Glaciimonas sp. PCH181: one gene and its partner. The protein of the gene in region 2 binds, or shares a complex with, the protein of the main gene of each other region. Links are inferred from orthologs where the notes say so. Each region holds a gene or a part of one and is shown on either strand. Other genes may lie near its edges.

Evidence for each region.
Region 1: the proteins of tsaB (region 2) and tsaD are in contact, whole or in part, in a solved structure (PDB 4WQ4), measured with the Escherichia coli proteins. The link is inferred for Glaciimonas sp. PCH181 from one-to-one orthologs.

What each region holds. Positions count from the first base shown.
Region 1 is NZ_PYFP01000002.1:195,372-210,271, forward strand. Bases 3,492-6,416 are described here. They hold tsaD (tRNA (adenosine(37)-N6)-threonylcarbamoyltransferase complex transferase subunit TsaD), read right to left. Parts: upstream 5,505-6,416; coding sequence 4,479-5,504; downstream 3,492-4,478. Other genes in these bases: C7W93_RS13945 (DEAD/DEAH box helicase), read right to left, coding at 3,492-4,233; C7W93_RS13955 (zf-HC2 domain-containing protein), read right to left, coding at 5,556-5,747; C7W93_RS13960 (sigma-70 family RNA polymerase sigma factor), read right to left, coding at 5,854-6,416. Outside these bases: cobA (uroporphyrinogen-III C-methyltransferase), read left to right, coding at 1-395; C7W93_RS13935 (LysR family transcriptional regulator), read left to right, coding at 699-1,613; tRNA glutamyl-Q(34) synthetase GluQRS, read left to right, coding at 1,694-2,611; more of C7W93_RS13945, read right to left, coding at 2,722-3,491; more of C7W93_RS13960, read right to left, coding at 6,417-6,423; DNA-binding protein YbiB, read left to right, coding at 6,675-7,673; C7W93_RS13970 (cation:proton antiporter), read left to right, coding at 8,003-9,214; C7W93_RS13975 (YbdK family carboxylate-amine ligase), read left to right, coding at 9,317-10,504; C7W93_RS13980 (NAD(P)/FAD-dependent oxidoreductase), read left to right, coding at 10,558-11,754; C7W93_RS13985 (Wzz/FepE/Etk N-terminal domain-containing protein), read left to right, coding at 11,847-12,758; rpsU (30S ribosomal protein S21), read left to right, coding at 12,871-13,083; C7W93_RS13995 (GatB/YqeY domain-containing protein), read left to right, coding at 13,311-13,763; dnaG (DNA primase), read left to right, coding at 13,775-14,900.
Region 2 is NZ_PYFP01000001.1:158,849-174,750, reverse strand. The notes cover bases 7,264-9,980. They hold tsaB (tRNA (adenosine(37)-N6)-threonylcarbamoyltransferase complex dimerization subunit type 1 TsaB), read right to left. Parts: upstream 9,110-9,980; coding sequence 8,417-9,109; downstream 7,264-8,416. Other genes in these bases: C7W93_RS00740 (LysR family transcriptional regulator), read right to left, coding at 9,929-9,980; C7W93_RS00745 (thioredoxin family protein), read left to right, coding at 9,500-9,928; rimI (ribosomal protein S18-alanine N-acetyltransferase), read right to left, coding at 7,929-8,420; C7W93_RS00760 (uracil-DNA glycosylase family protein), read right to left, coding at 7,264-7,932. Outside these bases: fghA (S-formylglutathione hydrolase), read right to left, coding at 1-677; C7W93_RS00785 (S-(hydroxymethyl)glutathione dehydrogenase/class III alcohol dehydrogenase), read right to left, coding at 682-1,788; DNA repair protein RadA, read right to left, coding at 1,844-3,220; alr (alanine racemase), read right to left, coding at 3,339-4,427; lysophospholipid transporter LplT, read left to right, coding at 4,683-5,945; C7W93_RS00765 (DUF1853 family protein), read right to left, coding at 5,997-7,040; more of C7W93_RS00760, read right to left, coding at 7,021-7,263; more of C7W93_RS00740, read right to left, coding at 9,981-10,843; C7W93_RS00735 (hypothetical protein), read right to left, coding at 11,106-11,441; C7W93_RS00730 (ABC transporter ATP-binding protein), read right to left, coding at 11,498-12,223; C7W93_RS00725 (arylesterase), read left to right, coding at 12,264-12,992; C7W93_RS00720 (SurA N-terminal domain-containing protein), read right to left, coding at 13,198-15,132; C7W93_RS00705 (HU family DNA-binding protein), read right to left, coding at 15,511-15,807. UniProt on the Escherichia coli protein: Required for the formation of a threonylcarbamoyl group on adenosine at position 37 (t(6)A37) in tRNAs that read codons beginning with adenine.

The DNA of each region.
Region 1 (14,900 bases), on a different replicon or contig from region 2:
CGCTGGCTGCCGCTGCTTCGGCGCAGCAGCCGCTGACTAAACGTGGGGTTTCGCGTAGTGTAGCGTTTTTTACGTCTAGCACTGCACCTGGCGAGGCTGATCAAACTGTTATTCCTGACTGCGATACGTTGGTGCAATATATGGGTGGGCGTGAAGCTACGGCTACGGCGCAGCGGTTGCTGGCACAAGGACGGGTGGCCTCTACACCAGTTGTTGTGGTGGAAAATTGTAGTCGTGCGAATCAGAATATATTGCGGTTGCGGTTGGATGAGTTGGAGAGTGGTTTGGCGCAGTGCGAGGGGCCAGTGTTGGTGATGATTGGGCAGGCCTTGGCTTCGCGTGTTGGGCGGGGTTTGGCGTATTTGGACGAGGCTGATACGCAGAATGTTGCTTAGTAGTGGTGATGGATTTATTTCGGTTCGTAGATGGCTAATAACGTTAGCGCTCCGTTGATACAAGCCGGGGGCGGCCCATCGGTTAATCCGGTGGGCTTTTTTACTTATAGCAGTATGCCTGCTACGTTAGTACTGCATTACCTATTAATGCAACTATGACATTATTAACAATCTAATCCGGTCTTATCAATTGCTCAGATCATCAAAATAATCTTCGCTTTTTAATCATCGCTTCAGCCGCTCTTATTTTCCCTATATCATGCAATAAATGTCCAAAAATGATACTGGCGTACACCTCGGCTTATGAATTTAACGCTGGAAGCATTACAAATCCTCGATACCATTGATCGCAAAGGCAGTTTCGGCGCAGCCGCTATTGCTTTAAATCGCGTGCCGTCGGCGCTGACTTATAGTATTCGTAAGCTGGAAGAGGATCTTGATGTCCTGCTCTTTGATCGCAGCGGTCATCGCGCAAAATTGACGGTCGCCGGTCTGCAATTATTGACCGAGGGGCGGCACTTATTGCTTGCGGCGCAAGATCTGGAGCGCAGAGTCAAGCGCGCTGCGACGGGTTGGGAAGTTGAACTGCGCATCGTTATCGATACCATCGTGCCTTTTGAAGCGTTGATGCCGCTAATTGCTGCCTTCGATCGCGAAAATGCGGGTACGCGTTTGCGTATTTCGCATGAGGCGCTCTCGGGCGTGTGGGAAGCCTTGATCAGCGATCGCGCAGACCTCGCCATTGGCGCGCCGCTCGATGGTCCTGACCATATCCGCATGAGCGGCGATTTTCAAACCCGTCAGCTACGCACTATCGACTGGGCCTTCGCAGTTGCGCCGCAACATCCTCTGGCTTCGATAAAAGAACCCTTAACCGCCAACATGATTCAACGTTATCGCGCCATCGCGGTCGGTGACACAGGGCGCGTTTTGCCTAGCATGACTTCAGGTTTGCTGATCGGACAAGATACGTTAACAGTGCCGTCAATTCCTGCAAAATTACAAGCGCAACTGAATGGTTTGGGGTGCGGTCATTTGCCGCGACGTCTGGCTGAGCCATATTTTGCTTCCGGCGCGTTGATTGAAAAAGAAACATGCGAAGCAAAGCCCGGCGTCAGAGCCCAAATCGCATGGCGAACACCGGTTTTAGGAAAATCTCTTAAATGGTTTATCCGTCAATTGGATAATCCCGCTACGCTTGATAGCTTACTTGGATAGTTAAATTGATATCAGATAATGATGTTTACACCAGATTTCTACGATTATTAGACGTTCTTATTTTTACGCAGTAACTCAAAATGCCCTATACAAACCAACGCGCCGGACAATACATCGGACGTTTTGCCCCCTCGCCTACCGGACCATTACACGATGGCTCTCTAGTTGCCGCGATGGCAAGTTATCTGGATGCCAAAGCGCATCAGGGAGCCTGGCTGGTAAGAATGGAAGACGTGGATGAGGCGCGCACTGCCCCATGCGCCGCCGATGCAATCCTGAATGCCTTGACGACCTTGCAAATGCATTGGGACGGGGCAGTAGAATTCCAAAGTAATCGGGGTTATTTGTATCAAGACGCCTTCGATAAACTGGGAAGACTGGCCTATCCCTGCGGCTGTACCCGTCGCGAAATAGTCGACTCTCACGTGGGTATTACAACCGACGGCGAAGCGGTTTATCCTGGTACTTGTCGTGCCGGCTTACCAGTTGGCAAAGCAACGCGTTCCTATCGTTTGCTGGTGCCGGAAGTCGGGCAACCAGCTGAACTAATTCGCTTTGAAGACAGATTGCAAGGACTGATACAGCAACATCTGGCAATTGAGGTGGGCGATTTTGTACTGAAACGTGTGGATGGATTTTGGACGTATCAATTAGCGGTGGTGGTGGATGATGCAGCGCAGGGCATCACGCATGTGGTGCGCGGAACCGATCTTTTGGACTCAACGGCAAGACAGATTTATTTGCAACGGCAACTGCATTTGCCAACCCCCGTTTATCTGCATGTACCAGTCATCACCAACGCCAGCGGCGAGAAACTATCTAAGCAAAATGGTGCACAACCGCTGGATTTGACGCAAGCCCTGCAAACTCTGATTAAAGCAGCATGGTTTTTAGGATTGGAAATCGGGTATGTGACGTCGATTGAGGCATTTTGGCCGCTGGCCGTGGCCGCGTGGGAAAACCAACGGCGCGTTGAACGGCCAATACAATTGCAGTAAGGGTCAATATTCGGAAGAATGCAGACCATTCCTATTTTTTCGACAGCAATGAGTGTGAGAAAGAACGTAAAACTGGTGATTGATCTATGCAATCACCAGAAAGCGAATCTTTAACGCTTCGGCATACCACCCAATAAAGCTGCAACCTTGCCTTTAGATCTGGTCGTGGTAGCAACCGACTTACTATTTTGCGCGCTCTCGACAGAGGACAAAGTCGGCTCGTAAGGCTTCAAAAACCACGGATCTATTTTTTCCTTGCGCGGCAACGATGCATAGGCGCTGCGGGTATGTTGATTACTGCGATCGGTCGATCCCGAACGGGTATCTGGTGACCGCGTGTCAGTCCGAGTGTTGCTACGAGAGTCGCTATCATCCCGACGCGGTGAACGTTCACGTTCGGCAACCCTTGGTTTCGGTGCGAAGCCAACCAACTCGGCACGCACAAATTTGTGCTTAATCATTTTTTCGATATCGACCAACAATCGTTCGTCTTTATCGGTATACAAAGAAATGGCATCGCCTGAAGCACCAGCGCGACCGGTACGGCCAATACGGTGAACGTAATCTTCGGCGTTATATGGCAAATCAAAATTAATGACGCAAGGCAACTCGGCGATATCCAGACCCCGGGCAGCAACATCGGTCGCAACCAATACTTCAATCTCACCTTGCTTGAAGGCTTCTAGCGCAGCCATCCGTTCGTTTTGACTCTTATCACCATGGATTGCAGAAGCATTGACGCCTTCGCTTTCCAAATGTTTCGCCAAACGCGATGCACCGATTTTAGTATTCGAAAAAACGATTACCTGCTTTAAATTGCGCTCACGGATAATAAACGATACGGCATCCAGCTTGGCCTGATCCTCGACCCGATACATGGTTTGCGTGACATTATCAGCCGTCGCGTTGCTGCGTGCGACTTCGATTGTGACCGGATTTTTAAGAAAACTACCTGCAAGCTTTTTAATTTCAGTCGAAAACGTTGCCGAAAACATCAGGCTTTGACGTTCTTTCGGCAACAAGTTAATAATGCGCTGCAGATCAGGCAGAAACCCCATATCGAGCATACGATCAGCTTCATCCATCACCAGAATCTGGGTCTGCGACAAGCTAATGGTTTTTTGCTGTACATGGTCTAGCAGTCGTCCTGGCGTAGCGATCACTATCTCAATACCAGAGCGCAATGCCGCAGTTTGCGGTGCCATGTCAATTCCGCCAAACACCACCGTGGCGCGCAAAGCGGTATGACGAGAATAGGCTTTAACGTTTTCTGCGACCTGATCGGCCAACTCACGGGTCGGCGTCAAGATCAAAGCGCGCACAGGATGCCGGGCCGGAGAAGCGCTGGTATTGGCATGCGCCAGTAATAATTGAATAATCGGCAGTGCAAATCCTGCTGTTTTGCCAGTTCCGGTTTGTGCTGCACCCATGACGTCACGGCCTTGCAGGACAATAGGAATGGCCTGGACTTGAATCGGCGTTGGATGGACGTAACCCTGATCGCTCAGCGCCCGCAGAATGTCTGGCGACAATCCAAAATCTGTAAAACGTGGGGGCGCAGATGCTTCGGCATCGGACGCAAGGAGGTTTTCTTGTTGCTGTTCAGACTGAGTGTCAGGCATGGTAATTGGCGGCCTTGCGCGCTAAATCGTTGAATCGTTAATCGATACCGACAGGCGCTGGCACTATTGCTTTCAATGAATTCGTGATTTCGTGTCAACTTTTACATCAGGCCAAAGGTTCTGGAGCAACCGTTTGACCGTATCCAAGCTGAAGCGATAGGGGTGTATAACTGTCGTTAGAACAGCACACTTTTGCATTACAGTCCAGCATTATACGCCTAGCTGCCACTTTTCCTCGTGTTGGTTCAGATACCCAGTTGATCTAGCGGCCAACGCGGTCGTACATTAAAAGCATAGTCACGTTGCGCTGCTTCTGGCTTACGTTGCAAGCGCATTGCACCGGCAAATGCGATCATCGCACCATTGTCGGTACAAAACTCCAACTCGGGATAAAACACTTTGAATCGGCGCTTCACTGCCGCAGCATTTAAGGCCTCACGCAATTGCTGATTGGCACCGACCCCTCCGGCGATCACTAAGCGATTGAGGCCAGTTTGTTTTAATGCAGCGAGACATTTGACGACTAACACCTCGACCAGCGCATCTACAAAAGCGCGTGCAATATTGGCTTTATCTTGCTCGCAAATATTGGACGTTTGTTTTTTTACCAAGGTGAGTACGGCTGTTTTGAGGCCAGAAAAACTAAAATCCAAATTCTTGGAGTGCAACATAGGCCGCGGTAATTGATACGCCGACGGATCGCCAAATTCTGCCAGTCGCGATATCGCTGGTCCGCCGGGATAGCCAAGGCCGAGTAATTTGGCTGACTTGTCAAAAGCTTCGCCAGCCGCATCATCCAAAGTTTCGCCCAGCAACGCATATTGCCCGACGCCATCAACTCTCATTAATTGCGTATGTCCGCCGGAAACCAGTAGGGCAACAAAAGGGAAATTCGGTGGATTAGACGCCAGCAGTGGCGACAAAAGGTGGCCCTCTAAATGGTGCACGCCCAACATCGGCTTGTCTAATGCCAGTCCCAGACCGCAAGCAACGGAGGCACCAACCAACAAAGCGCCTGCCAACCCAGGCCCTTGAGTATAAGCAATGGCATCGATTTCACTTAACTGAGTATTGCCTTCCGCCAAAACTTGTTGCAATAAAGGAATGGCCCGACGGATATGATCTCGCGATGCAAGCTCTGGCACGACTCCGCCGTATTGTTCGTGCATCGCCACTTGTGAATGTAATGCGTGCGAAAGCAGCCCGCGCTGCGTGTCGTATAAAGCTATGCCAGTTTCATCACAGGAGGATTCAACGCCGAGAACGATCATGGTAGGGATGAGTTTTTACAATCCAGCATTGTAATGGAAAGTGTCTTCGCTTTAATCTTTCCCCAAGCGCTGCATCGCATCACGCAAAAAATGTATGTGCTGCGAAAAACGCGTACACGCAGTACAAGTCCATAAATGGACCCGCACGCGCGCCCGATGCAACGGCGATAGTCTGCGATCTTGTGCTTCAGATAGCAGGCTTTGCGTTTCTCGGCAGGTAGGAAATAAACGATGACGTGGCATGAGTAATTGGTCCGGCTAAAAGGTCATAAAGTGTAGTCGTCGCAAGACCGAAAAAATTACATTAAATAAAGGATAGGCTATTTTTGCCACCTTTATTGCCATAATATTAACCAGGCTGCACACCAAACCAGTTCATTTGTAAACATTCACGCAAACGCGTGCGGGCGCGATAGAGAAGAACCCAGGCATTGGCGCTGGTAATATCCAGTTCTTTGCAGATGGCATCGGTATCGAGCTCGAGCCATTCGCGCATCATAAAAATGCGTCCTGTCTTGGCTGGTAATTTATCAATACAGAGCTGCAAAATATCAAAAAACTCTTTGCGCTCAAGTGTCCTATCTGGGCTGCCCCAGTCAGGCAAAGCCTCTACCGCATGATCTTTACTGGTGAAAAGCGCATCCACCATTTCGGCGTCGCTACGTTCGTCATAGACATCGTCAGTGAACTGCACTTCACGCTTACCGCGCCGTAACTGATCAATTAACTTATGTTTGAGTATGCCGATGACATACGTCTTAAACGAAGATTGCTGTTGAAATCTATCCGGATGCTCCATCACGGCAACAATAGTTTCCGAAACGGCATCTTCCGCCAGACTCGTATTACGCAATTGAAGTTGCGCGAACCTGACTAACTGGGGGCGTAGCGCTTGAAGATCACGAGGGTCAACTGCCATAAATAATCCAGCAAATTAGTATAAAAAATGCTTCCAAAAAGACAAGCGGTGCGGCTAACGTTAGAAATACCGCTATTATGCGGATAAATCGGCTTAGCGTATCAGGCATCAAAGCCGCTGAGCGCATCGCCAACGGCACCAGACTGTCGACGATTCTACCCGACTGTTGAGAGGTCGAATCTACGAAGCAGTAAAATTCAGATACTTCGACCGTTAATCTTTACGCAATCTACTATTGGCAATATTGTTATATGCAAAATACCTTATCTACGGACCCATTTATAGCTGCCCGCTTCATCAAAGAGATCGGACGCGGCAAAGATGGCGCTCGCAGCCTTTCTCGCTCCGACGCACACGACTTATATGCGGCAATGCTGGACGGAAGGGTATCTGATCTGGAGATGGGCGGCATTTTGCTAGCAATGCGTATTAAAGGAGAATCAGTCGATGAAATCGCCGGTTTTCTCGATGCTGCTGAGGCCTCTTTTGCGCCTTTATCAACCCCAGACGCAGCATCGATTTACGCGCCGGTTGTCATCCCCACTTACAACGGCGCCCGCCATATGGCCAATTTAACGCCATTACTAGCGCTGCTGTTGGCACGCGAAGGCATCCCAACGTTAGTGCATGGTGTGCTTACAGATACAGGCCGGGTCGCAACAGCAGAAATTTTTACTGCGCTTGGACATACGTTTTCTACTAACGTCGAGCATGCGATGCAATGCTTCGAACGGCAACAACCAGCTTTTATGCCGATTACCGCATTAGCCCCAAAAATGTCGCGTTTGCTGGATATGCGCCGGATATTGGGCGTGCGCAATTCGACGCATACCTTAGTCAAAATCATGCAACCGTTCAGCAAACCGGCGCTGCGCCTGACTTCTTATACGCATCCAGAATATCTCGTGATGCTGGGCACCTATTTTAAAACCACCGCGGCAGCAGAACGCGGCGATGTTTTTCTGATGCGTGGTACCGAGGGTGAAACGGTTGCAAATGCAAAAAGAGCGCAGCAAATTGAATGGTTTCACACCGGAACACACACTACGTTAGTAGAAAAACAAAACGTCGCCGAAGAAATCCCGGCGCTGCCGGAACAACGAGATGCTGCCGTCACGGCACGCTGGATAACACAGGTTTTAAAGGGAGATATCTCGGTACCGAAACCAATTGCAGAACAGGTGGCGCACTGCAAAGAGGTTTGCAAAACGCTGAAACTGCGGCAAAATCCCGCTCAACCCAGCCATTAAACGCCATCGATAAACGGAACTAAACCGATCTTTAGCTGACAAATTACGAGCAAATAATCTGGCCGGTATGAAAGCGCACTACTCGTGTTAGGCTAAGACAGCTATTACATGCGGTAAAGTCAACGCTATCAATTTACTCACAACAGGAGATCACGCTAACCTACGCTTTATTAATTCAGAGTAATTCTGTTTTAAGTCTTATGTCGTTTTTCCTCTCAATCAACTTCTTGCGCCACACTCTATTCGCACCGACAAAACCGATACCATCTACGGTTGCACGGTTATGGCAAGCACAGCAAGATCAATAAAACTAACCTTAGGGAGTATCCATGGACTGGGCTCTTCCATCCTTTGCCCTAGCAGATCCTCTTCAGTGGAATGCACTGTTATTGTTTGGCAGCTTGCTGCTATTCGGGTTGCTGGGCGGCTATATCGCGACAAAAACGCCTTGGGTTCCCCGGATTACCGGTTACTTAGTGGTCGGTTTCATACTGGGCGTCGGCGGCTTGGATCTGTTATCCGGCGATGTTCTCAAACTGGCAAATATTTTCGCTGATATTGCGGTCGCACTGGTCGTGTATCAACTTGGACGTTACGTAGACATCGGTTGGCTGCGCCGCGAAAAATGGTTGCTGGCAACTGTGATGCTGAGTTCAGCCTTATGTTTTGTGTTTGTAAGCGGTGCGCTAATATGGATCGGCACCTCAACCGTGCTCGCATTATTAGGTGGTGTGCTCGCCATCGCAACGGCACCGGCTGTAATCATGGTGGTAGTCAGGGATTTGAAGGCTGAGGGTCAAGTGACGAGACGGTTGGCTGCGATGACGGCGTTAAATAATTTTGTCGCGATCCTGGTGGCGTATGCATTACTGCCAGTCATTGCACATGAAGGCACAACGCCCTTCATCACAATGCTGGCACATACCGCGTATTCGCTCGTGGGATCGATATTGCTGGCATATGTGACGTATCGGCTGATGATCCCATTGGCGCGCCTGCTGGGCCGGCAGCCGAGTCGCCAATTCGTACTCGTCATCGCTGTGATCTCGCTGGCCATTGGTGCTGCCCATGCGCTGCAATTACCGGTATTACTGACAATGCTGGTGTTTGCCATCATGTCCAAGAATCTCGACCATCAGTACGATTTGATGGAATTAGAGTTCGGGGTCGCCAATGAGTTATTCATTGTCATGTTATTTGTCACCGTCGGCGCTTCTATCCGCCTCTCGGACTTGTCGATGGTGGGCCTCTCGGTTGTCGTCTTAATCGGTGCGCGCTTTCTGGCGATGGCGTGCGGGGTCTTTACCTTCGCCCATTTTGCGCGGATGAAATGGAAACAAGCGGCGTTGATCACCTTAGGCACATTGCCCATGACCGAGGCAGGTCTGGGTTTGATGCAGACTATTTCTTATCTTTATCCTCATACCACGGCAGATGTCCTGCCCTTACTGGCCGGTTGTCTGATCGTGCTGGAATTATGCGGACCGATAGCGACGCAATTTGCGTTAATTAAATCGGGTGAGAGCGGACGCGAAATTTAACTATCGGACTGATGCGAAAACCCCCGGTGCGCAAAATAGCAATACTTGCGCCATTCGCATCAGCCCGCAAATCATTGGCAGCAGCAGGCCAGCGGAGAAAACATGATTGATAGCGCAGACACAAGCACGCTGGAAACCCCGGCTATTTTGCCCTTTACCTCTTCGACGCCCTTTACGATGGGCATCGAACTGGAACTACAACTGGTCAACCGACGCAATTACAACCTGGCGAGTGATGCTGTCGATTTACTAACGTGGATTGAGCCACGCGAGCTGCAAAAACAAATCAAGTTAGAAGTAACGCAGGGAATGATCGAACTTAATTCTGACATCCACACCAGCGTAGCGACCTTGATTGAAGAGTTGAAAGGTTTGCGCTCTGCACTCAATAAGGGTGCGCAATATCTCAATATCGACGTTTCCGGCGGCGGTGCGCATCCGTTTCAGCACTGGAACGAGCAACGCATCACGCCAAGCGAGCGCTTTAATCACTTGCATGAAAAATATGGCTATCTAGCCAAGTCTTTCACTGTCTTCGGCCAGCATATTCACATTGGCGTGCCTAACGGCGACGATGCGATGTATTTAACGCACGCTTTTTCAAGATTTGTGCCCCATTTCATTGCACTTTCTGCCGCTTCGCCATTTTATCAAGGCGCAGATACGCAATTCGAATCTTCGCGTAGTAACGTCGTACGGGCGTTTCCACTTTCCGGCACGGCCCCGGTCAGCCACCGCTGGACAGAGTTTGAACGGTATTACGACGAGTTGCTGCAGATGGGCATTATCGACAGCATGAAAGATTTTTACTGGGATATTCGCCCCAAGCCGGAATACGGCACAGTCGAAATTCGTGTTTGCGATACCCCGCTGACCATTGAGCATGCCGCGCATTTAGGATGCTATGCCCAATTGCTGGCACGTTGGATACTGACTGAACGCCCGTTTGTGATCAGCGATGATTTTTATCTGCTCTACGAGTTCAATCGCTTTGAGGCTAGCCGCTATGGACTGAACGGCTCTTACGCAATACATGGTGAAACGTTGGCGATGTCATCCAAACAATCAATATATGACCATTTGCTGAAACATTTGCAAGATCTGGAGCGCTATACTCAGAATGACGCCGAACGATCAACGCTGAAACGTTTGAGTCATATGGCAACTGCGCGCCTCAGCGACGCCGACTGGCTGCGAAAAACATTCACGCAACGCGGCTCTTTGAATGACATGATGCGACTTTCCTCGGAATTATGGATGGGGGAAACACCTCCACCTTACTTTCAATAACTCTCTTTTATCTGCTTTAACGTAATATTTAAACAACGGTTAAGTAACAATTAATGGCAAAACAATTTGATGTCGCCGTAATCGGCGCAGGGGCCGCTGGCATGATGTGCGCAGCAGTGGCAGGCCAACGCGGTAAAAAAGTGGTCTTACTTGACCACGCAACCAAACTGGCGGAAAAGATTCGGATTTCTGGCGGTGGTCGCTGCAACTTCACGAATGCTGCAGCGGCCCCCCAACACTATTTATCGCAGAACCCGCATTTTTGTAAAAGCGCCCTGTCGCGTTATAGTCCGCAAGATTTTATTAGCTTAGTAAAACGTTATCGCATCAATTATCACGAAAAACATAAAGGTCAGCTCTTTTGCGACGATTCCGCAGAACAAATTATTGCCATGCTAAAAGCAGAATGCGCACTCGGTAACGTTAGCTGGCGCATGCCTTGCAGCGTGGCCAGTATCGGAAAAGAAGGCGACTTATTCAGAATTGATACTGGTACAGGTGAAATACTGGCCAATAACGTCGTGATTGCCACAGGTGGTCTATCGATACCAAAAATCGGCGCCACCGATTTCGCTTATCGCATCGCACACCAATTTGGCTTAAAGATGATTGCCCCAACCCCCGGCCTCGTGCCCCTGACATTCGATGCGCATGGATGGCAGCCCTTTGCCCCATTGGCGGGGATCGCCTTGCCTGTTGAGGTCGTGGCCGGAGAGAAGAAGGCACGCGGCTATTTCAAAGAAGATTTGTTGTTCACGCATCGCGGTTTATCCGGCCCGGCAATTCTACAAATTTCGAGTTTTTGGCAATCTGGCCAACCTCTGAGCTTGAATTTATTGCCAGAACTGGACATCGCAGAAACGCTGATAGAGGGCAAAACCTCCATCAAAAAGAATTTCGGTAATTTATTGTCTCAATGGCTACCAAATAGACTGGCGCTTGGCCTGCTAGAAGCAAATGGCATTGATCCTGCCGCCCGAATCGCGGATACTCCTGACCGGATTCTGAAAAAATTGAGTGATTCGATCAATCGCTGGGCTATCGTACCAAGTGGGTCCGAAGGCTACCGCAAGGCCGAAGTTACTCTAGGCGGAGTAGATACCCGAGAATTATCCCAACAAAGCATGATGGTCAACAAAGTCCCAGGATTACACTTTATTGGGGAGGCGGTCGATGTCACAGGTTGGCTGGGTGGCTACAACTTTCAATGGGCTTGGGCATCTGCGACCGCAGCAGGCTTGTCGCTTTAACCTTACGTTACAAACTTAAACATATTGATGTTGTACAAACTGCTACAGTTGCAGTGAGATTTATTCGTTACCGCACTTGAAAGAGATACACCATGTCAGACCAACCATCAAAAAATGGCTTTATCTTCGATAAATCCTCTCCGGATGCAACAGCAGAGTTCCTAGATTTAGCCAAACTCGGGGGCGTGCTTAAACGTCAATGGATAATCGTAGTAACATGCATCGCATTGGGCGCAGTTGTCGCTGTGGGACTACGGCTCACTCTTCCGTCAAAATGGAGAGCGACAGCAACTTTACAAATCGGTCAAATGCCATTGACTACCCCCACCAAAGATTCAATTCAAACCGTGTTGGTGGAACCGCCAGCACAAACAGTGGAACGTCTGAATCAGCGCGATCTGGAAGATAAATCGCTTGCGGCATCAGGATTGCCATTGGATGAAAGCACTGACAAAAACACGGCGTTATTTCGCCAATCCCTTAAAGGAGTGGTCGTCAAAAACACCAATTTCATTGAAATAAGCCTTTCAGCCTACTCCATTCAAGATGCTAAAAAATATTTGAACGCCGTTGCCCGATCCCTAATTGCTCTACATGATCTGCGCATGGCACCAATATTAAAAAATGTGAATACGCGGGTCGCAGCCAACCTCACGCAGATGGCAGACGCGCAAGCACAGCGCACGCGCTTACAGGGAATAATAGCCAGCATGGGGCAACCGAAATCGGACGGTCATTTTGCCCCGCATATTGTCGCAGTAGACTTACTGGCAAAGCAGGAGCAACAAATACAAGATCTGACAACGGAGCGCACACTGCTCTCCGATTTATTGCTGCCATCGAATACCTACCCAACTACGGTAATTGATGCTGTATTTGTGCCAGATCGGCCCTACTTTCCGAAACTTTCAGTCTTTCTTCCCATCGGTGTATTGCTAGGCGCAGCACTGGGCATCGCCCTGGCACTTCTACGCGACTGGAAAAAAACTAAGAAAACCGTGTGAGCTTTGCCACATTTACACTAACATTTACACACAGGCGGTTAGATAACTTCCCTTTATTCTTTTCGCCTGCTATAATCGCCCTCTTCCCAATTTAACAATGGTTTGAATTTACATGACCACAATTCGTCTTAAAGAAAACGAGCCGTTCGAAGTCGCCATGCGTCGCTTCAAGCGCACCATCGAAAAAACAGGTCTATTGACCGAGTTGCGCGCACGCGAGTTTTACGAGAAGCCGACAGCTGAACGTAAGCGCAAGCTAGCAGCTGCAGTGAAGCGTCATTACAAACGCATCCGCAGCCAGCAATTGCCGAAAAAGCTGTACTGATTCTTCACCGCACATGTTGCGGTGCAAAGACAAGAATTACAAACCCGCTCCGGTGTTGTTCCGCAGCGGGTTTTCCCATTTAACTGCGACTTACGCAGAATACTTCCGCAAGGCAAGGAGATTAAAAGACTCATTAGTCTTATAAATCCTTCGCCGATCCGGCAAGATAGCATTCCGCGGCCGGGCAGTTTACGCAAATCCTATATTGATTTTATCTGGAGATTCACATGGGCCTCAAAGAGCAAATTACAGAAGATATGAAGGCCGCGATGCGTGCCAGAGAGACAGCGAAACTCAACACAATTCGTCTGATCACTGCTGCAATGAAGCAAAAAGAAGTCGATGAAAGAATTACCTTAACCGATACGCTAGTTCTTGCCATCATTGAAAAAATGATCAAACAACGCAAAGACTCGATCACGCAATTTGAGGCTGGCAATCGCCAGGATCTGGCCGATATCGAAAAAGCGGAACTCGTTATTCTTACCGCATACATGCCAGCAGGATTATCTGACGCAGAAATTCATGCAGAAGTTGCCGCAGCGGTCAGCGCCAGTGGCGCCAAAGGTCCGCAAGACATGGGTAAAGTGATGGCAATACTAAAGCCAAAACTAGCAGGACGCGCCGATTTGACCGTAGTATCCGGGCTGGTCAAAATCGCCCTGTCAGCAAACGCTTAATTTAAGCCGGCGTGATCCCACCATCCTTTATTCAGGATTTACTGACCCGCGTTGACATCGTCGACGTGGTGGGCCGCTATGTTCAACTCAAAAAAGGCGGCGCAAACTTCATGGGTTTGTGTCCGTTTCACAACGAAAAATCACCTAGTTTTACAGTTAGTCCGACCAAACAGTTTTATCACTGCTTTGGCTGTGGCGCGCACGGAACAGCGATTGGATTTTTAATCGAGTATTCCGGCCTCGGCTTCGTCGAGGCAGTCAAAGATCTAGCCCAAAACGTCGGCATGGTCGTGCCGGAAAATGACGATAAAATTCCACCAGCACAGCGCGCCGCCTATCAGGCGCAAAACCTCGCCCTGTCAGAAGCGATGACCATCGCCTGCGACTTCTACCGACAAAATTTGCGCTCCGCACCGAATGCAGTGGCATATCTCCAGGGCCGCGGATTGACCGGCGAAATCGCTGCAAAATTCGGACTTGGTTATTCAATAGACAACTGGGACAGCTTACGTACCGTTTTCCCTGATTACGAAGTCACTGCGCTAGTCGAATCCGGCTTAGTCATTGATCGCACGGACGAAGAAGGTAACAACCGCAAACGCTATGACCGTTTCCGTGATCGCATTATGTTTCCTATCCGCAATACCAAAGGCCAGGTTATCGGTTTTGGGGGGCGGGTCATGGATCATGGCGAACCTAAATACTTGAATTCTCCAGAAACACCCCTATTTCAAAAGGGCAGCGAGTTATATGGTTTATTTGAGGCACGTCAGGCAATTCGCGACGCCGGTTATGTATTGGTGACAGAAGGCTATATGGACGTAGTAGCGTTGGCGCAATTAGGGTTTCCGCAGGCGGTGGCCACTTTGGGCACTGCTTGTACGCCAACGCATGTAAACAAACTATTGCGCCAAACCGATCAAGTTATCTTTAGTTTCGATGGCGACGGCGCGGGACGACGGGCTGCGCGAAGAGCGCTAGATGCCTGCCTGCCCCACGCCAGCGACAACAAAATTATCAAATTTTTGTTTTTACCTAAAGAGCATGATCCCGACAGCTATGTTCGCGAATTGGGCGCAGAAGCATTCGAACGTCAAATTCATGATGCGATGCCATTATCACAATTTTTGCTCAACG
Region 2 (15,902 bases):
CTTAAACCCTGATCGATCAAAATACCTTGGGGAAATGGTGCGCGCGATTTTTCCATCAGCGCAGTGGCATCGTACTGCTGCCAGTCAGACTGATCCACACCCAGATATTGACCAAACGCTTTTTGTCCCCACGGGCATTGGCTTGGCGCTGCAATCGGCGCAAAAGCTGAGACCGAACGATAAATGTCCGGGTTGCGCAATGCCAGCGTCAATGCGCCGTGGCCGCCCATCGAATGACCGAATATGCCGATGCGATCAGCGTTTGCTGGGAATGCACTTAAGATCGTTTGGCGTAGTTCATGCACCAGATACGAATACATCCGAAAATGCGTAGACCACGGACTTTGCGTAGCATCGAGATAAAAGCCTGCACCATTCCCGAAATCCCAACGATCTGCAACCCCATCAATACCCGTGTTACGCGGACTGGTATCCGGCGTTATCAGCATGATGCCGTGCGCCGCAGCATAGCGTTGGGCACCCGCTTTGATCATGAAAGTTTCCTCAGTGCAAGTCAAACCTGCCAGAAAAAATAATACTGGCACTGGCCCGGCGCTTGCCTGCGGCGGTTGAAACACCGAGAACTGCATCGGCAAACCGATTTCTTTCGAAACATGCCGATAAAATCCTTGCTTGCCACCAAAGCAGCCATGTTCGCTGATGCACTCAATCGTCATGACCTTAGAACTCCACCACTGAACGAATTGATTCGCCGCTCTTCATCAAATCGAAACCTTCGTTAATCCGCTCTAACGGCAATTTGTGCGTGATCAGATCGTCGATGTTCAATTTGCCTTCCATGTACCAGTCGACAATTTTCGGAACATCGGTTCTGCCACGCGCACCGCCAAATGCAGAGCCTTTCCAGACCCGCCCGGTGACTAGCTGAAATGGCCGTGTACTAATTTCCTGGCCCGCCGCCGCGACCCCGATCACGATAGATTGACCCCATCCTTTATGGCAGCATTCCAGCGCCTGCCGCATGGTATTGACGTTACCGATACACTCAAAACTGTAATCCGCCCCGCCGTCGGTCAGACCGATAATCGCATCCACCACGTTTTCTACTTTGCTTGGATTGATAAAGTGCGTCATCCCAAATTTTCTAGCCATCGCCTCACGCGCCGGGTTCAAATCGACGCCGATAATTTTGTCTGCGCCGACCATGCGTGCGGCCTGAATTACGTTCAGACCAATGCCGCCAAGACCAAACACCACCACGTTCGCACCAGCTTCTACTTTGGCCGTAAACAAGACGGCACCGACGCCGGTAGTCACGCCGCAACCGATGTAGCAAACTTTATCGAATGGCGCGTCTTTACGAATTTTGGCTAAGGCAATTTCCGGCACTACGATGTAGTTGGAGAATGTAGACGTGCCCATATAGTGAAAAATAGGCTTGCCATCAATCGAGAAACGACTCGTCGCATCGGGCATTAATCCTCGTCCCTGCGTGGAGCGGATCGACTGGCATAAATTGGTTTTTTTCGATAGACAAAATTTGCATTCGCGACACTCTGGGGTATAGAGCGGAATGACGTGATCATCCTTCTTCAGACTTTTAACACCCGGCCCGACGTCCACGACGATCCCTGCGCCTTCATGACCCAGAATAGCTGGAAAGATGCCCTCTGGATCAGCGCCAGACAACGTGTAGTAATCGGTATGGCAAATGCCGGTGGCCTTGATTTCGACCAACACTTCGCCTTCGCGCGGACCGCCAAGCTCGACTTCTTCTATCGTCAATGGTTGTCCGGCTTTCCAGGCAACAGCTGCTTTGGTTTTCATGTTTATTCCTTTGACGTTGACTTACGTTAAGACTTTGCGCGCCGATGCATCAGCGCTATTCACCGGCGTCGCGTATTTTATTGAGCGCATCATCAATCCGCTCGACACCGATCACGGTTAAACCTTCAATTTTTTGTTTCGGCACATTTGATTTAGGAATTACCGCAATGGAAAAGCCTAATTTTGCGGCTTCACGCAGACGCTCCTGACCACGCGGTGCTGGTCGAATTTCGCCCGCTAACCCCACCTCGCCAAACACCACTAATCCGCGCGGCAATGGTTTGTTACGCATCGACGAATTGATCGCTAACAATACTGCCAAATCAGCCGCAGGCTCGGTAATTTTTACGCCGCCGACAGCGTTAATAAAGACATCCTGATCAAACGCTGCAATGCCTGCATGCCGATGCAAGACGGCCAGCAACATCGCGAGACGATTTTGATCCAGACCGACCGACAAACGACGCGCATTTGGCGCATGCGACGCATCGACCAACGCCTGAATTTCTACCAACAAGGGCCGCGTACCTTCTTGCGTCACCATCACACATGAACCGGCGACCGCAACATCATGCTGCGATAAAAATAAGGCAGAAGGATTAGACACGCCCTTCAGGCCTTTTTCTGTCATGGCAAACACGCCCAACTCATTAACGGCACCAAAGCGATTTTTGACGGCGCGCACCAGACGAAAACTGGAATGCGTATCGCCCTCAAAGTACAACACCGTATCGACGATATGCTCCAAAACCCGCGGTCCGGCTAACGCGCCCTCTTTGGTGACATGGCCGACCAGAATCATCGTGATGCCCGATTGCTTGGCGACACGCGTCAATTGCGCAGCGCATTCGCGCACTTGCGCAACAGATCCGGGAGCAGAAGACAAAGCGTCGGAATAGACCGTTTGAATGGAATCGATGACCACGACTTCTGGTTTATGCTCGACCAAGGTATTAAGAATTTTTTCTAGCTGAATTTCGGCTTGCAGCTTCAAGTCTTTGGCATCTACCGCCAGGCGCTTACCGCGCATGGCGATTTGCGCGCCAGATTCTTCACCACTGACGTACAACACTTTTTTGACGCGGGATAGATTCGCCAGTGCTTGCAATAACAGGGTGGATTTACCGATACCGGGATCGCCACCAATCAGCACCACGCCGCCTGCCACTAATCCGCCGCCGAGTACCCGATCGAACTCTTCGATGCCGGTGCCAAAGCGTGGCACATCAATCGCGTCGATTTCCGACAAGCTGACTACCGGTGCCGTTTGCGCCAATCCCTGATGCTGATTTGAGAAGCGATTGCCACCACCTACATCAACGATAGTTTCTACCAGTGTGTTCCATTGACCGCAAGCCGGACATTGTCCTGTCCATTTATTGGCAACGCCGCCACATTCAGTGCAGGTGTAATTGGTTTTTGCTTTGGCCATCAGTATCGGATTCGTTTCCATCAAAAATTAACAACATTGACCGTTGCTTACGGCATAACCAAATAAGTGCAAAAACATTGACGCAGCGTTATGCGCCGCGTCAATGCCAAACTAAATATCAGATTTCGACCATTTTTACCCGTGGCGCAACTGCGCATAACAACTCGTAACCGATCGTCCCCGCCGCATGCGCTACGTCATCGACAGACAGGCCATCTCCCCACAGCAAGACCTTACTACCAACCCGTACGTTCGGAATGTGGGTCAAATCAACCGAAAACATATCCATTGAGACTCGCCCTACAGTACCTGTGCGCACGCCATCGACCACCACTGGTGTGCCGGTTGGTGCATGACGCGGGTAACCGTCAGCATATCCGCAAGCGACTACGCCGATAACCATCGGCTCCTGGGCAACAAAACGGCTACCGTAACCAATGGCTTCACCGGTGGCGATTTTTTGAATACCAATAATCTCGCTGGTCAATGTCATTGCCGGGCGCAATCCGAATGATTCAGCAGTCTGACCGCCCGGCGTAGCCCCGTAGAGCATGATACCCGGCCGCACCCAATCCGAACGTAACTCCGGATGCATTAGATCAACGGCAGAATTGGCAGTGCTACGCTCACCGGGCAGGCCGGCAACGCCCTTCTCAAAACGCGCCATTTGTTCTTGCAGCGGCAACCCGGGATTTTGCGCATCGTCAGCATTGGCAAGATGGGTCATTAACGTGATATTGCCAATCTCTGGCAACGCACGCAAGCGCGTATAAGCAGCGCGAAAGGCTTCTGGCGGAAAACCAAGACGATTCATGCCGCTGTTCATTTTAAGGTGCACGTTTAACTTAAAAGAACGCGGCTGGGATGGCAAAATTTGTTCAAGCAAATCAATCTGCTCACCACAGTGCACCGCCGTTTCAAGCTGAGCCGCGATGACCGCATCCAGATCGGCAGTGTCAAAAAATCCTTCTAATAGCAAAATTGGTTTTTCCCAGCCGAGTTCACGCAACCGCAGGGCATAATCCGGCTCGACCAACGCCAGACCATCCGCGGCGGCAAAGCCGCGCAGCCCGCGCTCCAAGCCATGGCCGTAAGCATTAGCCTTTAATACTGCCCAGACTTTAGCATTTGGCGCACGCGCTTTCGCAACTTGCAGGTTATGTTGAAGAGCGGAAATATCAATGGTGGCGATGATTGGCCTTGGCATAAGAATAGCTTTAGCAGATAGTTGGAATGAGTTGGTATTTTACCGGATGCGACGCCAACGCGAATCGCCGAATCCCATTCAAGCGCAACAAAATCCGATCAAGTGCCATTAAATTACGCATGCCCAATCAGTCTGAAAGCATTGGCCGCACCTTACGCACAGCGATTTGAAATGCAGCGCGCCATAAATTTGGGTTAGCGATATTTTCATGGTATAAAGCAGGCCGGAGACATTGAGTTACTGTTCAAGATGCGGATGAATCGCGGTTTTTATACCATTATGGCGGCGCAATTTTTTTCGTCGTTGGCTGATAACGCCCTGCTTATTGGGGCGATTGCATTATTGATAGAAATGTCGTCGCCGACCTGGATGACGCCATTACTCAAACTGTTTTTTGTCTTGTCTTACGTGCTTTTAGCACCTTTTGTCGGCGCGTTCGCCGATTCGCTGCCAAAAGGCCGCGTTATGTTCTGCACCAACTTAATTAAGATTTTGGGTTGCGTGATGATGTTCTTCAGTATTCACCCGTTGCTGTCTTACGCGATGGTGGGCTTCGGCGCTGCGGCATATTCCCCTGCAAAATACGGCATTCTGACTGAACTATTACCCCCTGAAAAACTCGTCGCCGCGAATGGCTGGATCGAGGGTTTGACGGTCTCATCCATTATTCTTGGCACCGTAATGGGCGGCTCACTAGTCAACCCGCATGTCTCTTCTGTGCTGTTAACGCTGCATGTGCCGGTGCTGAACTGGAGTCCGAATACTCCCACCCAGGCAGCGTTAAGCGTTATCGCCATACTGTATATAATCGCCGCCATATTCAATCTAAAAATCCCTGATACGGGTGTCCGCTATCCCCACCAAGAACGCAATCCAATCAAACTTGTAGCCGATTTTGCAAAATGCAATGCCATTTTGTGGAAAGACAAGCTAGGACAAATCTCTCTCGCAGTCACAACGCTATTTTGGGGTGCAGGGGCAACTCTCCAATTTATTGTATTGAAATGGGCTGAAAAATCACTCCATATGCCGCTCGACAAGGCCGCCATTCTGCAAGGCGTCGTCGCCGTTGGCGTGGCTATTGGATCGATTACAGCGGCGCGCATCGTGCCATTGAAGAAGTCGCTGTCAGTGATGCCGATGGGTATTGTGATGGGTTTAGTCGTCATGTCGATGACGTTAGTCCATTCAATTTGGGTAGCCTACCCCTTGCTGGTACTGATCGGCGCTTTGGCTGGCTATTTTGTGGTTCCGATGAACGCGCTACTTCAGCATCGGGGCCATGTCCTGATGAGTGCGGGCCACTCAATCGCAGTACAAAATTACAATGAAAATTTATCGGTACTGACTATGCTAGTGCTCTACGCACTGCTGGTAAAACTAGACGTGAACGTCAATTTCGTCATCATCATGTTTGGCCTGTTCGTAGCGGGTACGATGTTTTTAGTGATGCGCAAACATGCTGCCAATCAAAAAGAACACGATTCGCTGGCATTAATTGGTGAGCAAAAGCATTGAGGAAGGGAAGATTGTTCTTAGCTGGCCAGATTTTTGCATCCCACCGGCTGATCAGACTTCTTTATCTACCTTAATCGTTGCTAGTCTGCGCTTCTCTGCGGCGCGTGTAGCCCAATCGTCTGGCACAACAAATCCTCGCGTAGTCTCCAGCTCATCACCCCCGCTTGGTCGCAGTGTAACCAATAAGAGTGGCGACCGATCATGACTAAAATGTGCTTCCAAAGCATCCCGCGTTTCAGCCGCATTTAGCGTATCTTTGCGTGCAGCCTTTGCCGGGGCTAACCAGCGCAGTCTCGGCAAAATCAGATAGCGCGCAGTGTCATCGATCATCAAAAGTGACAATGCAGACCAATAGCCACGGCAATGCTGCCCTGAGACACCAAGCGCGCCGGGAACAACAAAATCCTGATCCGGATAGAACAGCCATCCCTTCACCAATGCGCGCGCCGAGACTACTGGTGCGTTCAAATAACTTTGAGCAACAGGATGTTGGCCGAGGATTAATTGGCGATGAAGAATTTTGTTAATTTTTTGGCCTAGTGAATCCGACAAATTGGGCCCGACAAAATCATCTGCCACTGGCTCAGCACCGCGCATTTCCAGCAAATAAAATTTAGTCGCAAACTCCCAATGTACAAGTCCGGCGGCCTGCTGCAATAGAAAATCAAACTCACCGAGTGTGCTGCCCTTGTCGGTCCTGACCTGCAAACCGTGCGCCACCAACAGATGATGTTGTTGAAAGTAAAATGCCATCAGCTTTTCGGCATATAAACCGAGGCGCGTTGATGACAACGTGCCGATGAAAGTATGCAAGGCAAGGCGCTTTTCCGGCTCACACTCCAGCGCTTGCAGCCATCTGGCAGTTTGATGATGTCCATCGCCATCATCGGTACCAGCGATATGTGCGATCTTGCCTTGCCATTGCGCTGCATGGATATCTAGTAAATCGGGCGCATCCAGCAGCCACGCAAGCGCTCTTACATGCGGGTCATTAAGATGATTCCAGCGCTGATGAAATTGGACCTGAAAAGCACCCGCCTGACTTGACGATGCTAGCGCGGAAGAGCTAGACGCATTATTCGGCGGCGGGTGCATAACACCTCAGTGCCAGGCATAAGTCATCCCACGCCTTGGCTTTTTCTGATGGTTTACGGAGTAAGTAGGCCGGATGATACGTCACCACCAGCGGTAATCCGGCATAGCGATGCACCGTTCCGCGCAATGTAGAAACCGGCGTCGTCGGATCGAGCGCTAATAGCGACAAGGCGGCGGTTTTACCTAATGCCACCAATACCGTCGGCTGGATGAGTGCAATTTGGCGCTGTAAATACGGCAGGCAAGCGGCCACCTCTTCTGCCGATGGCGTACGGTCCCGGCCATTGTCATCCGTAGACCGACATTTAACGATATTGGCAATGTAGGCATTTTCGCCACGCTTGACGCCGACCGACGCAAGCATATTATCAAGCAGCTTACCAGCAGGCCCGACAAAAGGTTCGCCCTGTCGATCTTCTTCGCGCCCTGGGCCTTCACCAATAAATAGCCATTTAGCGCTTTCGTCGCCAACCCCAAAAACAGTATGTTCGCGACCATGGCATAAGCCGCACTGCGTGCATTCGGCCACTGCCGCTTTAAGCTGGCGCCAATCCATCGTAGCGATATTCGCTTTTAATGCCACGGCATCGGCAGCAGCGTTATGCAGATCTAGCTTAGGCGCAGCAACAATCACTGCGGGCACAGACGATGGTGCATTGTCCCAAGCGGTCATCATATCGTCGACCGCTGGAATTTGAGAAAGGACCGGCGTTACTACCGTTGGCGTGATCGGCTCAACGGTCGCCACAACAGGCACCAATGGCGCAACAGTTTCTAGCGGGGCATACTCTATTTGCACTATTTCCTGATAAGGCACGGCATATCTACGCACCCAAAGCGGGCCAACGCCACACTCCTCCAGAAAAGTCGTTCGTCGCGTCGAAATATTCATAGTGACAAGCGCATGACGATGGCATCTTCACGGCTATCCCCAGCGGCTGGATAGTAGGCGGGACGCATGCCAATCCGTATAAAGCCATAACGCTGATAAATCGTGATGGCACGTTGATTTGATGGCCGCACTTCAAGCAGCACCGACGTCATAGCTTGCTCTCGCGCCAGCGCGACTACCTTGTCCAACATGCACTTGCCAATACCACGCCCATGTAAATCGCCATGAACGCTAATATTTAATAAATGCACTTCATCGACCACCGACATGGAAAAAAAATAGCCGATCAAACGATAGTTGGCATCGCGGAGAATCCAGCATTGATAGCTACTCTGGATTGAATCAACAAAATTACCGTAAGTCCATGGATGTGAATACACGCGGGTTTCAATGTCGACTACTTCGTCCAGGTCCTCAATTGTCATCGGCAGAAAGGACAGTGGCAACGCCAACATATTTTCTCCACGTTGGTCGAGATTGAATGTCATGCCAACACCTTGGCGGCGCGTTCAGCCGTAGTAAATGCCACTTTGTTGCGTAAATAGAGTGGTTGTGCCTCAGAGGCGGGCAAGCCCAAACCTTGCTGAAACGCTTGCAGACCAAGCTGCGCGATCTGGCGCGCGTGCGGCATGAGCGCTGGCTGCGCATTTATCGCAAATGATGCGTCAGTAAATTGCTCGGCGTAAGCTGATAATCCGTTACCACAGGCCTGAACAATGCCTGAGGGTGCTACCAATGCTGGCGCCGAAAGCGTCGGCTCGACTATCACTATCCACGCATCGCCAACGTAGCGATATTGGGCCCAATACACCTCGCCCATACGCGCATCCAACACGCTCAGAACATCCTTTGCACCATGCGCTTCATAGCAGGCTTGGGCCATTGCGGCCAGAGTCACTATCGGCAACACCGGCAAGTCGGCACCAAACGCTAAGCCTTGCACAATCCCGCAGGCAGTGCGAACGCCGGTAAATGAACCCGGACCCACACCGAATGCCAGCGCATCGCACTGCGCCAGGCTGACTTCGGCTTCTGCCAGCAGGCTTTGTATCATCGGCAGGATAGTTTGCGAATGGGTTTGAACACCAGCGGATTCGCGGCTAATTACCTGACCGTCGCGCAATAATGCGGCGGAGGCAAGTTCTGTAGAAGTTTCAATGGCAAGAATAATCGGCATAAGCGCTATTTTACCGCGACCGCCCGTGCAAGCGCAGTTTCTATCAACGCTTATTCGATGGTTAAACAATGTTTTGCTGCAAGGCGGAATGAACAGGAGTCCGTGACAGTATAAAGCGCCACGTATTTCCCATGAGAAACTGATCGGCTGAAATAAGCTTGACTCAACAAATCCACCACGAGGTGTCCTCAAAATCCCATTGCAGCCAAAAAATTACTGGAAATCGCTCATCGAACGAACAGCGCCTTAAAACAAACATTGATCAAAAATTCGCTGAAAATAGGGGCAAGCGCCATGATAGCCATCATTTATCTTGGGCAAATTTACAACCAGTGAACTGCAATATTTTACTAGCCCCACGAAAAAGTCTAGTCACGGTAAAATGCGCGCATGCCTGTCCTGATTATTAGCAATGAAAACCGCCCGCAACTGGCCCAGATTCTGGCTGAAGACGGCTGGGTGGTCGCTTGCCTGTGCGCGGCATGGTGCGGAAGTTGCCGTGAGTACCAAACTAACTTTACGGCGCTGGCCTTACGCCATCCCGAGGCGCGCTTCGTTTGGATCGACATTGAGGATCAGGCTGATCTGATGGATGATCTGGACGTTGACAACTTTCCTACCCTGCTGATTCAGCGCGGAAAAATCGTGACTTTTCTGGGGCCGGTTGAACTCGATTTACGGCTAGCTGAAAGATTATTTTTAGCGCAACATAAGAAAAGTCCGACCGATCTGGCGATTGAAGCAGATAGCTCCGCAGAACGCCGACAATGGCAGAGCAATGGCAATTTGGTATTAAGGCTTCAGCAAGCGGCGAATTAGTTAGCCAGCCAACCAGGGATCGCGATCCGGATACGGAAACTGCGCCATCATAAAATCGACAAAGCTACGCACCTTGGCCGACAATAACCGGCGACTTGGATACACCATTTGCACAGATATTTTACTAATCTGATGTTCGGGCAATACACGTATCAGTTTGCCTGTACGCAAATCATCGCCAAGTGAATACGAACTACGCATGGCGATCCCCATTCCAGCAAGGGCGCAGTGGCGTAACAGGTCTGCATTATTCGATATGACTTTGCCAGTGATGGGCACCGTGGACATCCCATCCGGGGACTGAAAAGTCCAATGATGGCGAAAATTCTCCAAAGAAAAATTTAGACATGCGTGTTGTTGCAGGTCTTCCGGTAGTAACGGCATGCCATGCTTGAGTATGTACTCCGGCGACGCACATAACAGCACATCGGCGATCCCCAACTGACGCGCTACCATGCTGACATCGAACTTCTGGAAGACAGTAAAAATACCGACATCAAAACCTTCTTCTACCAAATCGACCGTGCGATCAGACATTGTCACATCCAGCACGACGTCTGGGTATTGCAGCGAATATTGTGGCAACAAACGCGCCAACTGCATTTGCCCGAAACCGATGTGGGAATAGATATGCAAGGTTCCGGCAGGCTTTTTCGACACCGCGGAGGCAACTGCATCGGCCTCATCAATTTCTGCCAGAATACTGCGAACCCGCTCCAGATAGGCCTGTCCTGTCTCAGTCAACGACATTCTGCGCGTCGATCGATTCAACAAGCGCGTGCCAAGATGATTCTCCAGCTCGGCGACGTGCCGCGTGACAACCGCATTGGACAACGCCAGCGCCTGCGCCGCGCCTACAAAACTACCTTGTTCAACGACTTTTGAAAAAACCCGCATTGACTGGAGACGATCCATATTTTTACTAACCCTTTATTTCAGGCATTTTCTAGTCGCCTTTTAACCATTTTCCGTCAACTTTGACTATTCTCTTAAACGCAACACCAACTATAACCATCCGAGTACTTACCGGGTCCTGCCAAATTTATTTGAAGATCAACTGCTAAAACTAGCAGACAAACAACATCAAGGACTTACGCAACTGCGAATGTAATTGACGTTTAGTTTCTTCGATGGTCGGCAGCGCTTTATATGTGACGCAAAAATACTCACTACAAAATTAGCGCAAAAAGAGCGCCATCGCAAAGCCCAATGCCACCAATGCCACAGCCAAAGATAACCACGCTATACGATTAGCCAGTCGCAACCGTCTTTCGGTCGCTACTAACGTACGCTCAAGCGCCGGTACTGCAGTTTTCAATTGCTCGGCAAGTGCCTTGATATCTTGAATGTTTTGCAGCGATGCGTTTTGCAATTCAGCCACTTGCTGCTGCAAAATCTCTATCTGGCTAGTTTCATTACTGCCTTTACGCTTTGTAAAAACAGGCTTGGCAACGGTAAGAATATCGCCGAGGTAAGGAAGAATCGCTTTTGCTACTGGAAGCCAGGCAGCCATATATTTCCTTCCCGTTACGTGAATTACTAAAAGTTATCGATTACCGTCAGGACAGATCAAAAAATGTGCGCGTCGCTGGGCGAAGTGTCACCGTGGTGCAGCAAGCGCCCGGCAGCAATCGTTATAGTCTGACGACATTGCATCGCTATTGAGGTGTCATGCGTCACCAACACCAACGTCGAACCACGTTCCTGATTAAGATCGAACATTAACTGGATCACAGCGTCGCCAGTGGCAGCATCCAGACTACCGGTCGGCTCATCAGCGAACAGCAAAGGTGGCTCTGTCACAAAAGCGCGCGCTAACGCAACCCGCTGTTGCTCGCCGCCAGATAAATATTTCGGATAATGGCGCAAGCGACTTGATAAGCCGACACGCCCTAGCATGATCTGCGCTTTTTCTTTGGCATTGACATTGCCGTGCAATTCTAACGGCAACATAACATTTTCTAAAGCATTCAAATGGCTCAGTAATTGAAAGGATTGAAATACGAAGCCGAGCTTTTCCTTGCGTACACCGGCACGTCCATCTTCATCCAGCGCAAAAATGTCGACACCATCAATTTTCACAGTGCCGCTGGTTGGCGTATCCAAACCGGCTAACAGGCCTAGCAATGTCGATTTACCAGATCCTGAAGCACCGACGATCGCCAACGTAGTACCCGCATGAACGGTAAAATTGATATCGTTAAGTATCACTAGTTCGCCACTGGCATCAGCGACGCGCTTGCTCAGGTTTTGTGCGACTATCGCAAAATCCCGTGCAGGCATGATAGCTTGCATTGAAGAAACATCAGAAGTATCAATCGAAGAGGATAGCGGCATGCGGATTATCAGTAGAAAATGTGGAAATATTATTCGGCGTTGGCGCGAGCAGCCATCGCTCACAGCAAATCGGTCAGGAAAAATCAACCGCATCTCGCGCCGCAATGTTTTGCTGACCAGCTTGATTAGTGTACTCGCGGCCTTTGGTACGTTGTCTTCAACCAGCGCTCATTCTGCATCAAAATCCATTCTGGTGTTGGGCGATAGCCTATCAGCGGAATATGGACTGGCCCGCGGCACTGGCTGGGTGGCACTACTTCAGCAACGGCTGCAGACACAACATAGCGATATCACCGTCACAAATGCCAGTATCAGCGGCGAAACGACTAGTGGCGGCAACACGCGACTACCGGCCCTTTTAAAACAGCGCCCCAATATTGTCATCATCGAACTCGGGGCAAATGATGCGCTGCGCGGGCTTCAACTAAAAGCGACAGAATCCAATCTGCGCACGATGATCGCGGCCGCACAAAAAGCACACGCCAAGGTACTACTTGTCGGCATGCGTATTCCACCTAACTATGGTCGTGACTATACAGAGAAATTTTTCGGCTTATATTCGACCGTTGCACAACAGACTAAAGTCGCTTTAGTGCCTTTTCTGTTGGAGGACATTGCCAATAAGTCGGCGTTATTTCAAGCCGACCGCATTCATCCGATAGCAGAAGCACATCCGACCATGTTAAATAATGTATGGCAGAAATTACAACCCTTAATCAAGAACTAATATTCATTCTAATTAAGGTAAAAAGAGCGAAATCGAAGTCATTGCGTACCAAGATTAAGGCAATAAATTCAATTGCTTATGCTCACGATAAATCACTCGATGCAAATATCAGAACTTCAGATTTAGAGTTAAACTTGGGCTCAGCTTGGGCTCAGATCAAAAAAAAATGCCACTTTGCAGTGGCATTTTTTTCGCTAGAGCTATTTTACTTTGATGCAGAATTGTCATCCGGCGCGGCGCTGGCAACAATTGGTTTTAGTATTTTTACCGTGGCCTTCTGCTTCAGAACCTCAACATAAGCACTCATTTCCTGCTGCGCTAATGCAGATGTAATCTGCTGTTGCTCTGACTGTCTACGCGCTTGATCCACTGTCGCTGGCTGAGCAACTTTACCGATACGATAAATAGCATAACCTTGTTCTGGCAGCGCAACGCCAACATACGCAGGCAACTTGCTGGTATCAGCCTTCATCACCGCTTCAAATACATTCGGTGCAATCCCCTGATGGTTGACACGCGAAACTGTTTTCACAGCACCAAAATCAGCAGTATCATCTTTTGCCTTTAATTCGGCCAATTTAGAAACGCCAGTCTTTTGCGCTAACTCAGCTTCTGCGGATTGCGTAACCTTCGCTCGCACAATTTCTTTGACATCTTCAAATGCCTGAGTCGTCACCGGCTTGTAGCTAATAACATGCCCGGCAACTAAAATATTTGGTGCGACTTCAATTGCTGCAGTGTTGCGCTTATTCTTTATTGCGCCATCTGCGAATATCGCCGTAAGGAATTTTTCATTATTATAGGCTACGGTCGGTGCAACGCCAGGATTTGGATGACGCCCCAGATTCGCAACTGTTTGAATAGACAATTTCAACTTATCAGCTACGGGTTGCAGACTATTTGCCTGTTCATACACAGTATCGCTAAACAACTCAGCCATCTCTGCGAATTTTTTCGCGGCCAACTGTTTTTGAATTTCGGCAGCGATGTCATCCTTGACTTGCGCCAATGGCTTGACTTCTTCTGGCTTGATACCCGTCAATTGAATGATGTGATAACCGAAATCCGACTCAACCACATCGCTGATCTCACCTTGCTTGAGTTTCAACGCAGCATCGGAAAATGGTTTGACCATCATGCCTTCGCCGAAATAACCCAAATCGCCGCCATGTTCTGCTGAAGCTGTATCTTGAGAATTTTCTTTCGCCAACTTCGCAAATTCAGTTGGATCTTTACGTACTTGTACGAGCAAACTCTCGGCCTTTGCTTTAGCTGTAGCTTTATCCGCAGCGGTAGCATCCTTGTTAACCGTAATCAAAATATGGCTTGCGCGACGTTGCTCAGGTGTTGAGTAACGCTTCAAGTTCTGTTCGTAATAAGATTTAACATCTGCATCGCTAACTTTGATCTGCGCTGCTACTGCCGCGCTATCCAGCACGACATATTCTGCTTTAACTTGCTCAGGGATTTGGAATTGCTGACTATTTTTGGTGTAATAGTCTTTCAGCATCTCATCGGTGACTTTTACCTGTGATGCGTAGGCGCTGGTTTTGAATACCAATTCCTGAATATCGCGCTCTTGATCATTGATATTTGAGAAACGCAAAGCCAGCGATTTAGGCACGAATGCAGTAGCTTGAATTGCACCGGTCAATTGCTGCAATGCCAGGTCCTGACGCAGGCCAGCTTCATACACTTTTGGCACTGTACCTTGCGCGGCGAGTAAGCCGCGGTATTTTTCATTGTCGAACTTGCCGTCCGTACCTTGCAACTCTGGAATACCAAGTAACGTTTGCTGTAGCGTTAAGTCTGACACCATGAGATGCTCACGCGTCACTGCTGCTAATTGTGCGCGTTGCGCAATTAGATTCTCCAAAACGCCTTGCTTGGCCGCTGGCGTGTCAAACATTTTGGCGTCGAATTGTGCGCCGAACATTTGTCGCATGCGATCCATTTGCTGGCGCTGGGCCGCGTCCAGTTCTTGTTGCGTAATCGACTGACCAGCGACTTTCGCGACGGTATTGGCACTGTCACCAAAGCTGGTATAGCTCTGTAGACCAACAAGAGCGAAAGAAGGAATGATCAACAATAGAAGCAGAAACTGCATCAAACGTTGATGGGAGCGAATAAACTCGAACATGGCAGCCAATCAAAGACAAATTGCTAAAATCACTAGCAGATATGAAAAAAGGCGAACTTTCGTTCGCCTTTTTAATTCTGGCGGAGTGGACGGGACTCGAACCCGCGACCCCCGGCGTGACAGGCCGGTATTCTAACCAGCTGAACTACCACTCCTAAAACTACGTATTGCAAAAATTTTTTCAAATTTAATCGCAACTATATTTGTTTGACTATCTGGTGGGTGCTGAGAGGCTCGAACTCCCGACCTACGCCTTGTAAGGGCGCCGCTCTACCAACTGAGCTAAGCACCCTACAGTTCATATCTAAACCAAATGTGATTTAAAACAGAGGGCTAAGCTAGTCAAACAATTGACGTTTGTCACCACGCCAAAGACAATTAGTTTACAGCATCTTTCAGCGCTTTGCCAGGCTTAAATTTAGGAACTTTGGCGGCATCGATTTTAATTGCCTCACCCGTACGCGGATTACGACCAGTACGTGCGGCGCGCTTACCTACCGAAAAAGTACCGAACCCAACTAAGGTGACAGTACCGTTCTTATGCAAAGTAGTTTTAACGGCACCAATCAATGCATCTAAAGCCCGTGATGAGGCCACTTTGGAAATATCTGCCGATTTGGCAATATGCTCGACCAGTTCAGTTTTGTTCACTTCAAGCTCCCTGAAAAATGAAATTTTGGATAGTTTTCTCGCGCGGACTATCTACAAAAAATCACGGCGAAGAACGTAGAACAAATCTATCGACCTCATTAAACAAGCGGTAAAGCGGG